3 regions of the Rhizobium sp. USDA 4016 genome follow, and region 1 is predicted to be linked to each of the others. Evidence: predicted binding sites of a transcription regulator. Region 1 holds the regulator's gene; each other region holds the start of a gene.

Region 1 (3,274 bases):
CGCGTGCCGTCTGCGGTCTCCGCCCAGTCGGCCGTATAGACGCCCGGATCGCCACCAAGCCCATCGATCACCAGTCCAGAATCGTCGGAAAGCGCCGGCATCCCTGCTGCTTTGGCAGAGGCGAGAGCCTTGATCGTCGCGTTTTCCTCGAAGGTTGTGCCGGTTTCGTCAGGCTCGATGAAGTTGAGGTCGGCTGCCGATTTGGCGGTAAAGCCGAGCGGTCCGATCAGTTCCTGGATCTCGCGGATCTTGCCGGCGTTGTGGCTGGCGACGACGATCGTCTTCGTTTCAAGCGTGCGCATGGTCGGTCCTATTCAATGCCCCAGATTCTGGCTTCGGCGCATTCGAGGCTGTTTCCCGCGGGATCGCGGAAATAGATCGAGCGGCCGCCGTTCGGCCAGTGGACTTCGGATTCGATTTCGATGCCCGCGGCTTTGAGCTTCACCGCCATGGCATCGATGTTTTTACCAGACACGCGGAAACATGCGTGGCCCTGACCTTTCGTGCCGTGGGGCGGCACCTGCAGGGCATCGGCCGCTGGCGGTTTCACCGTTTCATCAGGGTTGAAGATCAACAGCACGCCTTGCCCGCAGCGGAAGAATACATGCCGGTTTGCGGCGCGCGTGATCTTGGCAAGGCCGAGCACGCCTTCGTAGAAAGCCTCGGCCTTGTCGAGATCCTTGGCATAAAGCGCCGTCTCCAGCATGCCTTCCAGCAGGGCGCTCATCCGGCGATGGCCTGTTTCTGCATGTCGACGAGCTCCACGATGCCGGTTTTCGCCAGTGTCATCAGCGCCGCAAATTCCCCGTCCGTGAACGGCGTGCCTTCGGCGGTCCCCTGAATTTCAACGATGCCGCCCGCGCCCGTCATGACGAAATTCGCATCGGTTTCGGCCGAGGAATCTTCGAGATAATCGAGGTCGATCACCGGCTGGCTGGCGAAGATGCCGCAGGAAATCGCCGCGACATGATCCTTGAGCACGCGCTCGACCTTGATCATGTTGCGGGTTTCCATCCACTTCAGGCAGTCGTAGAGCGCAATCCAGGCGCCCGTAATGGAGGCCGTGCGCGTACCGCCGTCAGCCTGAATGACGTCGCAGTCGAGCGTGATCTGGCGCTCGCCGAGTTCCTTGAGATCGACGACGGCACGAAGAGAGCGGCCGATCAGGCGCTGGATTTCCTGTGTGCGCCCGCCCTGCTTGCCGGCCGCGGCCTCGCGTTTCATTCGCTCGCCGGTTGCCCGCGGCAGCATACCATATTCGGCCGTGACCCAGCCCTTTCCAGTGTTGCGCAGCCACGGTGGCGTCTTGTCTTCCAGGCTTGCGGTACAGAGCACATGCGTATCGCCGAATTTGACGAGGCAGGAACCTTCCGCATGCTTTGAAAAATTGCGCTCGAAAGTGACTTTGCGCATCTGGTCGGTTTTTCTGCCTGAAGGCCGCATTATGATCTCCTGAAGCACGATGCCGAAAACCGTAAGGCGGTTCTCGCAAAACATCATGCATGCTTGAATGGTGTCGACCGCTTCTACGATTGGCCGCAGCCATTTGCAAATTCCCTTTTGCTACGAGGGCGAGAACGGCTATATTTTAAGGATCGTCATCAGCAGCGCAGGTCTAAGGAAGTTCATGGGGTTCAGGTCGACGTCGGTTTCGGATGCCGTTGCTGCGCTGGATGAACGCTCCAAGGAAATCTTCCGCCGGATCGTTGAAGGCTATCTGGAAAGTGGCGAGCCGCTCGGCTCGCGCAATCTCTCCCGCATTCTGCCCATGTCGCTATCGCCCGCGTCGGTGCGCAACGTGATGAGCGACCTGGAGGAGTTGGGCCTGATCTACTCGCCGCATGTCAGCGCCGGACGCCTGCCGACGCAGGGCGGCCTTCGCTTCTTCGTCGATGCCTTCATGCAGGTCGGCGACCTTTCCGCCGAGGACCGTGCGAATATCGACCGCCAGGTTCGCCCCGAAAGCCGCGACAATCCGGTTGAATCGATGATGAACGAGGCAAGCCGGATGTTGTCCGGCATTTCGCGCGGCGCAGGGCTCGTCATCACCTCAAAGAGCGATCCGGTTCTCAAACACGTCGAATTCATCCGCCTGGAGCCCACCAAGGCGTTGGCAGTGCTCGTCGGCGATCACGATCAGGTCGAAAACCGCATTATCGAATTGCCGGCAGGCGTTACGTCGTCGCAGCTGACGGAGGCCGCGAATTTCCTCAATGCCCATATGTCCGGCCAGACATTGCCGGAATTGCGCAAGCAGCTCAGCCGCTTAAAGGAGAACGTCCGCCACGAGCTCGACGCGTTGTCCCGGGATCTCGTCGAGCGCGGCATCGCGGTGTGGTCTGGCGATGCGGACGAAGGCAAACCGCCGCAGCTTATTATTCGAGGCCGATCCAATCTGCTCGAAGGCCTGGCAAGCGCGGAGGACCTCGATCGTCTCCGCATGCTCTTCGACGATCTCGAAAAGAAGGACAGCCTGATCGAGCTGCTGAACCTTGCCGAAACCGGTCCGGGCGTGCGCATCTTCATCGGTTCTGAGAACAAGCTCTTTTCGCTCTCCGGCTCCTCCCTGATTGTTGCGCCCTATCGCGACGATGACGACCGCATTGTCGGCGCCGTCGGCGTCATCGGGCCGACACGGCTCAATTATTCACGCATCGTGCCGATGGTGGATTACACCGCCCAGCTGATTTCCCGGCTTGCGCGCGGCACGCTATAAAAAACCGGAATTTTTTCTTCTTTGTCACGCAGACTTGATTTTTTGCGGTCAAAGCTCGATATCGGGCGCATCCCAAGAGAACCCACGACCGGAGACCGTCATGACTGACGAAACGACGAAAAACGGATCTGACGCTGCCGCGGCTGAAGCCGCAGACGACGTTGCCGCAAACGTCGAGAACGAAACCACGGTGGAAGCGCCGCGCCAGCCGGATCCGCTTGAAGTGCTCAAGGCTGAAAATGCCGAGCTGCGCGACCGCTATCTGCGTCTTGCCGCCGAAATGGACAATCTGCGCCGCCGCACGGAGCGCGACGTGAAGGATGCAAAGTCCTACTCGGTCGCGGGCTTTGCGCGCGACATGCTTGCCGTTTCGGACAATCTGCGCCGCGCGCTCGATGCCATTCCGGCAGAGGCGAAGGAAGCGGGCGAGACAGGCCTCAACACTTTGATCGAAGGTGTCGAGATGACGGAGCGCTCCATGCTCTCAGCACTGGAGCGCCACGGCGTCCGCAAGTTGGATCCGATCGGCCAGAAGTTCGATCCGAACTTCCACCAGGC
Region 2 (3,274 bases), 510 kb from region 1:
CGATAACGGCGTTGAAGCCGATCGCTTCCAGGATGCGGGCCTTCAGGGGTGCGGGCGTGATGCGGAAGACCGGTGTTTCCGGCCTGAAGACCGTGCGGGGATGCGGCTCAAAAGTCAGCACCAGCGCCGGGATGTCCCGCTCGTTCGAGATTTCCAGCGCGCGGTTCAGCACCGATTGATGGCCGCGATGAACGCCGTCGAAATTGCCGATGGCAATCACCCCGCCCTTCAGGTGGGCAGGCAAGGGTTCGCGGGTTTCATTGCGGTGAAAAACGGTCATCGGCGGGCTTCTTCTTATGCGAGGCGCGGCATCCACCACTTGGGCGCGGCCTTCTCGTGTTCGAGATAGGCATGCAGGATCGCCTCGTCGGTCTCGCCGTTCAGTGTGTATTCCTTCGCGTGGATACCGCCGCTGATATAGAGGAGATCGAGGCCGTAATCGAGAGCGCCGTGCACATCCGTCGGCATGCCGTCGCCGATGGCAAGAATGCGGCTTTTCGGGAAATCGCCGTGGAGTTCGTGCGCGGTTTTCAGCACGGCGTCGTAGATCGGCGCGTGCGGCTTTCCGGCGATGCGGATCTCGCCGCCCAACTGGTGGTAATAGGCAGCCATGGCGCCGGCGCAGGGGATGATGCGGTGACCACGTTCAACGACGAGGTCCGGATTGGCGCAGACCATCGGCACGTTGCGTGCCTGAAAATCCTTGAGCATATCCGTGTAGTCTTCCGGCTTTTCCGTCTCGTCGTCGAAGAAACCGGTGCAGACCACGGATTGAGCGTCCTTCGCATCGACGCGCTCGACGCCGAGACCTTCGATGATGGCCAGATCGCGATCCGGGCCAAGCAGGAACACCTTCTTCGGGCCTTCGGCGATCAGGCCGCGGGTGACGTCGCCGGAGGTGACGATCCGGTCATAGGCGCCGTCCTGGATGCCGATCTGGCGAAGCTGGGCGACCACCTGAGGCGCGATGCGCGGCGAATTGGTGATGAGGATGACGGCAAGCCCCTCGCCGCGCGCGGCTTCCAGAGCGGCAGCGGCCGTCGGGAAGGGATCGACGCCATTGTGCAGCACGCCCCAGACATCGCAGAACACCGCATCATACTGGCTGGTGATCTCCGCAAAACTTCTAATCCGCTTGGCCATCCGATTTCCCGATTTGCTTTCAGTCAGGCGTGACATTGCAAAGGCATGTCGCGATGGCAAGGGATTTTCGGGCGATCTTCAGGAAAAACCGTCGGACCTTCCACGAGAGGAACGGCCACGCCGTTGACAGCCTGCGCGGGCACTCCGAAGCTCAGGCAACCGACGCGCGTCGAATCGGGCGATGCTTCAAACAATTCCCGCCCTCTTCACAATTCCGGCGCAAAATTCCGTGATGGGGCTTCTTGACTCCTTCTGGAGCCATCCCTAAATGCTCGGCGCTAGCACTCCTCAACGGAGAGTGCTAACACTTATCCATGTGGGCCGCCCGGCCTGCGAATGTCATTTGATCGAGGGATTAGACAATGGCAAGCACCAATTTCCGCCCCCTTCACGACCGCGTCGTCGTTCGCCGCGTTGAATCCGAAGAAAAGACCAAAGGCGGCATCATCATTCCCGATACCGCTAAGGAAAAGCCGCAGGAAGGCGAAATCGTCGCCGTCGGCTCCGGCGCTCGTGACGAGTCCGGCAAGGTCGTCGCTCTCGACGTCAAGGCTGGCGACCGCGTTCTGTTCGGCAAGTGGTCCGGCACAGAAGTCAAGATCAACGGCGAAGACCTTCTGATCATGAAGGAAGCCGACATCATGGGCATCATCGGCTGATCCAGCCGGTCGCTTTTTACCGAAATCGCTGACAACCCTTCTCAGGAGTTTTCAAAATGGCAGCTAAAGAAATTAAGTTCGGCCGCACCGCGCGCGAAAAGATGCTGCGCGGCGTCGATATCCTCGCTGACGCAGTCAAGGTAACGCTCGGCCCGAAGGGTCGCAACGTCATCATCGACAAGTCCTTCGGCGCGCCGCGCATCACCAAGGACGGTGTTTCGGTCGCCAAGGAAATCGAACTGGACGACAAGTTCGAAAACATGGGCGCCCAGATGGTCCGCGAAGTCGCTTCGAAGACCAACGACATCGCCGGTGACGGCACCACGACCGCAACCGTTCTTGCTCAGGCCATCGTTCGCGAAGGCAACAAGGCCGTTGCAGCCGGCATGAACCCGATGGATCTGAAGCGCGGTATCGATCTTGCCGTTACTGAAGTCGTCAAGGATCTCCAGGCCAAGGCCAAGAAGATCTCCACTTCGGAAGAAGTTGCACAGGTCGGCACGATCTCCGCAAACGGCGACAGCCAGGTCGGTCGCGACATTGCTGAAGCCATGCAGAAGGTCGGCAACGAAGGCGTCATCACTGTCGAAGAAGCCAAGACCGCCGAAACCGAACTCGAAGTCGTCGAAGGCATGCAGTTCGACCGCGGCTATCTCAGCCCGTACTTCGTGACCAACCCGGAAAAGATGGTTGCTGACCTCGACGACGCCTATATCCTTCTGCACGAGAAGAAGCTCTCCAACCTGCAGTCGATGCTTCCGGTTCTCGAAGCCGTCGTTCAGACCGGCAAGCCGCTGCTGATCATCGCTGAAGACGTCGAAGGCGAAGCGCTTGCAACGCTCGTCGTCAACAAGCTGCGCGGCGGGCTGAAGATTGCTGCCGTCAAGGCTCCGGGCTTCGGCGACCGCCGCAAGGCCATGCTCGAGGACATCGCGATCCTGACCGGTGGTACGGTCATCTCCGAAGATCTCGGCATCAAGCTCGAGTCCGTCACCCTCGACATGCTCGGCCGCACCAAGAAGGTTTCGATCTCCAAGGAAAACACCACGATCGTCGACGGCGCCGGCGCCAAGTCCGACATCGAAGGCCGCGTTGCGCAGATCAAGGCGCAGATCGAAGAAACCACCTCCGACTACGACCGCGAGAAGCTGCAGGAACGCCTTGCCAAGCTCGCAGGCGGCGTTGCCGTCATCCGCGTCGGCGGCTCGACGGAAGTCGAAGTGAAGGAAAAGAAGGACCGCATCGACGACGCCCTCAATGCGACGCGCGCTGCTGTTCAGGAAGGTATCGTCCCGGGCGGCGGCGTTGCCCTGCTCCGTTCCTCCGTCAAGATCACGTCCAAGGGCGTGAACGACGATCAGGAAGCCGGCATCAACATCGTTCGCAAGGCGCTGCAGTCGCTGGTTCGCCAGATCGCTGACAACGCTGGTGACGAAGCTTCGATCGTCGTCGGCAAGATCCTCGACAAGAAT
Region 3 (3,274 bases), on a different contig from region 1:
AGCTTGCCGACAACGATCGAACCTTCCGCCCCGGCATTCTCGGCGATCTGGCGCGCCGGGGATTCGATTGCGCGCCGGACGATCTCGACGCCGACACGCTGGTCAGAATTGCCCGTGGTGAGGTTGTCGAGCGCCTTGACGGCGCGCAGCAGCGCCACACCGCCGCCTGGCAGGATGCCTTCCTCGACTGCCGCACGAGTCGCATGCAGTGCATCGTCGACGCGGTCCTTCTTTTCCTTCACTTCGACTTCCGTCGAGCCGCCGACGCGGATGACGGCAACGCCGCCTGCGAGCTTGGCAAGACGTTCCTGCAGCTTCTCGCGATCGTAGTCGGAGGTGGTTTCTTCGATCTGCGCCCTGATCTGGACAACGCGGCCTTCGATGTCGGACTTGGCGCCGGCGCCGTCGATGATCGTGGTGTTTTCCTTCTCGACAACGATTTTCTTCGCACGGCCGAGCATGTCGAGGGTAACGGACTCGAGCTTGATGCCGAGGTCTTCAGAGATGACCGTACCACCGGTCAGGATCGCGATGTCCTCCAGCATGGCCTTGCGGCGGTCGCCGAAGCCCGGAGCCTTGACGGCAGCAATCTTCAGCCCGCCGCGCAGCTTGTTGACGACGAGCGTTGCAAGCGCTTCTCCTTCGACGTCTTCAGCGATGATCAGCAGCGGCTTGCCGGTCTGAACGACGGCTTCGAGAACCGGAAGCATCGACTGCAGGTTCGAGAGCTTCTTCTCGTGGATGAGAACATAGGGATCCTCAAGCTCGACCCGCATCTTGTCCTGATTGGTAACGAAGTACGGCGACAGGTAGCCGCGGTCAAACTGCATGCCTTCGACGACTTCGAGTTCGGTTTCGGCGGTCTTGGCTTCTTCGACGGTGATGACGCCTTCATTGCCGACCTTCTGCATGGCTTCAGCAAGGAAACTGCCGATTTCGACATCCCCGTTGGCGGAGATCGAGCCGACCTGGGCGATTTCGGCATTATTGGAGATCTTGCGGGCGTTTTTCTTCAGTTCCTTGACAACGGCATCGACAGCAAGATCGATACCGCGCTTCAGGTCCATCGGGTTCATGCCGGCAGCAACGGCCTTGGCGCCTTCGCGAACGATCGCCTGGGCAAGAACGGTTGCCGTCGTCGTGCCGTCACCGGCAACGTCGCTGGTCTTCGACGCGACTTCGCGCAGCATCTGCGCGCCCATGTTTTCGAACTTGTCCTCAAGTTCGATTTCCTTGGCGACCGAAACGCCGTCCTTGGTGATGCGCGGCGCGCCGAAGGACTTGTCGATCACGACGTTACGGCCCTTCGGGCCGAGCGTCACCTTCACCGCGTTGGCAAGCACGTCGACCCCGCGCATCATGCGGTCACGCGCGTCGCTGTGGAATTTGACTTCTTTGGCAGCCATGTCTTCACTCCTCCATTGGGTAGCGTTAGCTGAAAGGCGCCTCAAGCGGCCTTCTTGCCGGCCGCCGGAACCTCGATGATGCCCATTACGTCGCTTTCCTTCATGATCAGCAGGTCTTCGCCGTCAATCTTGATCTCGGTGCCGGACCATTTACCGAACAGGATACGGTCGCCCGCCTTGACGTCGAGCGGCTGGATCTGGCCGGCGTCATTGCGCGCGCCGGGGCCGACGGCGATGACTTCGCCTTCCTGCGGCTTTTCCTTGGCTGTGTCGGGAATGATAATACCGCCTTTGGTCCTTTCTTCGGACGCAACCCGGCGGACGAGAATGCGATCATGAAGCGGTCGGAACGTCATGTCTTCCTCCATGGACGATGATGATCACTTATCACGCTCCCGGACCAGGCGACCAATCCGGGCGGCTACCGAGCCTTGCTGACCGCTCGGCGGAAAAAATCTGCTACCGATTTTTTCGAATTTCAAGAGGGCGACGGCAAAAAATTAGCACTCGTGTCAGGAGAGTGCTAACGCGCGGAACGGAAGCTTCCCCATCAGCGTTTAATCTGTGATGCGGCGCAGGCAGTTCTGCGCAGTGTCAAGTGTATTCCGAAGAGTGACTTGTCGCCTGATACCCGCCAGGGCAAAGGCGAGTGCGCCGGATGATCTGGCGCGTTGAAAACATGGAGGCTTAGATGAGCGTTCGTGATCTTATTCCCTGGGGCCGCACCAACAGTCCGGTCCCGACAGGCTATGCAGGCAGAGACCAGCACCCGTTCCTTGCGCTTCATCGCGAGATGAACAGGTTGTTCGATGATGTCTTCCGCGGCGTCGAGGGCCATTTTCCGACTGTCGGGTCCGGTTTCATGTTCGAAACGGCCTGGCCGAAGATCGAAGTCGCGGAGACGGACAAGGACATCCGTATCGTCGCCGAAATCCCAGGAATGGACGAGAAGGATATCGAACTTCTGATCGACAATGGCATCCTGACGATCCGCGGTGAAAAGCGGGCCGACAGCGAGGACAAGGACCGGCAATTCTCCGAGCGGTTCTACGGCCGCTTCGAGCGCCGCCTGTCGCTCAATAACGAGGTGCAGGAAGACAAGGTCGACGCTTCGTTCAAAAACGGCGTCTTGACGATCACCTTGCCACGCTCGGAAACGGCGCAATCGACCGCCAAGCGCATTACGATCAACAGCTAGGCCGCCGAACACCGTTGCCAAACCGCATCCGTGGGCCGAGAAACAGGGCGGGACCGCTGGCAGCGACCCCGTTCTCTTCGCCTCGGCCTTTGGCGACAATGGATGCTATTTCGGCTTTGAGCGAGCGCCAGAAGGATATCGTCAGTTGCATCGGCGCCCGCGGTGAATGCCTAAGTCTCACTTCAGCCGTAGTCTGTGGAAAAGCGACGCTGGGAATCGCCGTGCACCGGGGCGTCGCAGGTTGACTTTGCCGATGAATGAGAACATATAGGGAACAAATGTAACGGAGATGCTCATGACGCACGCAGAACTCGTTATACAGAATGCCTTGGCTTTTGTTGCTGCATCCCGCTCGGCGCGCGAGCGCGATCTGGAACGCCGTGAAAAGCTGCTCGAGCGGATCCAGTTGATGAGACCGCCGAACCCCTATCTCGTAAAGACCCGCGGCGGCGAGCAGCTCAAACTTGACCTCGATCACTGAGAGGCGTCTGCCATAGGCAGAAGAGGGTGTTGCCTGCGCCTGATATGCTATAGACCTTCACGACGACGCGCTTCGCAACGGCCGTCCTCGAAGACCTGGAGATCAGGAACATGAGCGCCTCGGCCAAGGGGACGGCAGAGGAACCGGGAAAGAACGTCGCGCAGAAGGCCGCACTCAACCGCTCGATCC

The links. Region 1 encodes HrcA, which represses chaperone genes, less so after heat shock. Its sites were predicted from a motif close to GTTAGCACTCNCNNNNNGNGAGTGCTAAC; they were not measured.
Region 2: the regulator HrcA is predicted to act here: its motif matches at 1,421-1,449, upstream of groES (co-chaperone GroES).
Region 3: the regulator HrcA is predicted to act here: its motif matches at 1,906-1,934, upstream of ACZ9DP_RS06955 (co-chaperone GroES).

What each region holds. Positions count from the first base shown of each region.
Region 1 covers NZ_JBWCCY010000004.1:3,619,119-3,622,392, reverse strand. The annotation lists gene rdgB (RdgB/HAM1 family non-canonical purine NTP pyrophosphatase) at 1-302, opposite strand, end outside; gene ACZ9DP_RS33685 (VOC family protein) at 311-727, opposite strand; gene rph (ribonuclease PH) at 724-1,443, opposite strand; gene hrcA (heat-inducible transcriptional repressor HrcA) at 1,628-2,716, shown strand; gene grpE (nucleotide exchange factor GrpE) at 2,817-3,274, shown strand, end outside.
Region 2 covers NZ_JBWCCY010000004.1:3,114,058-3,117,331, forward strand. The annotation lists gene ACZ9DP_RS31085 (bifunctional riboflavin kinase/FAD synthetase) at 1-280, opposite strand, end outside; gene ACZ9DP_RS31090 (TIGR01459 family HAD-type hydrolase) at 295-1,143, opposite strand; gene groES (co-chaperone GroES) at 1,506-1,802, shown strand; gene groL (chaperonin GroEL) at 1,859-3,274, shown strand, end outside.
Region 3 covers NZ_JBWCCY010000002.1:1,218,218-1,221,491, forward strand. The annotation lists gene groL (chaperonin GroEL) at 1-1,406, opposite strand, end outside; gene ACZ9DP_RS06955 (co-chaperone GroES) at 1,448-1,762, opposite strand; gene ACZ9DP_RS06960 (Hsp20/alpha crystallin family protein) at 2,098-2,604, shown strand; gene ACZ9DP_RS06965 (hypothetical protein) at 2,900-3,085, shown strand; gene ACZ9DP_RS06970 (hypothetical protein) at 3,196-3,274, shown strand, end outside.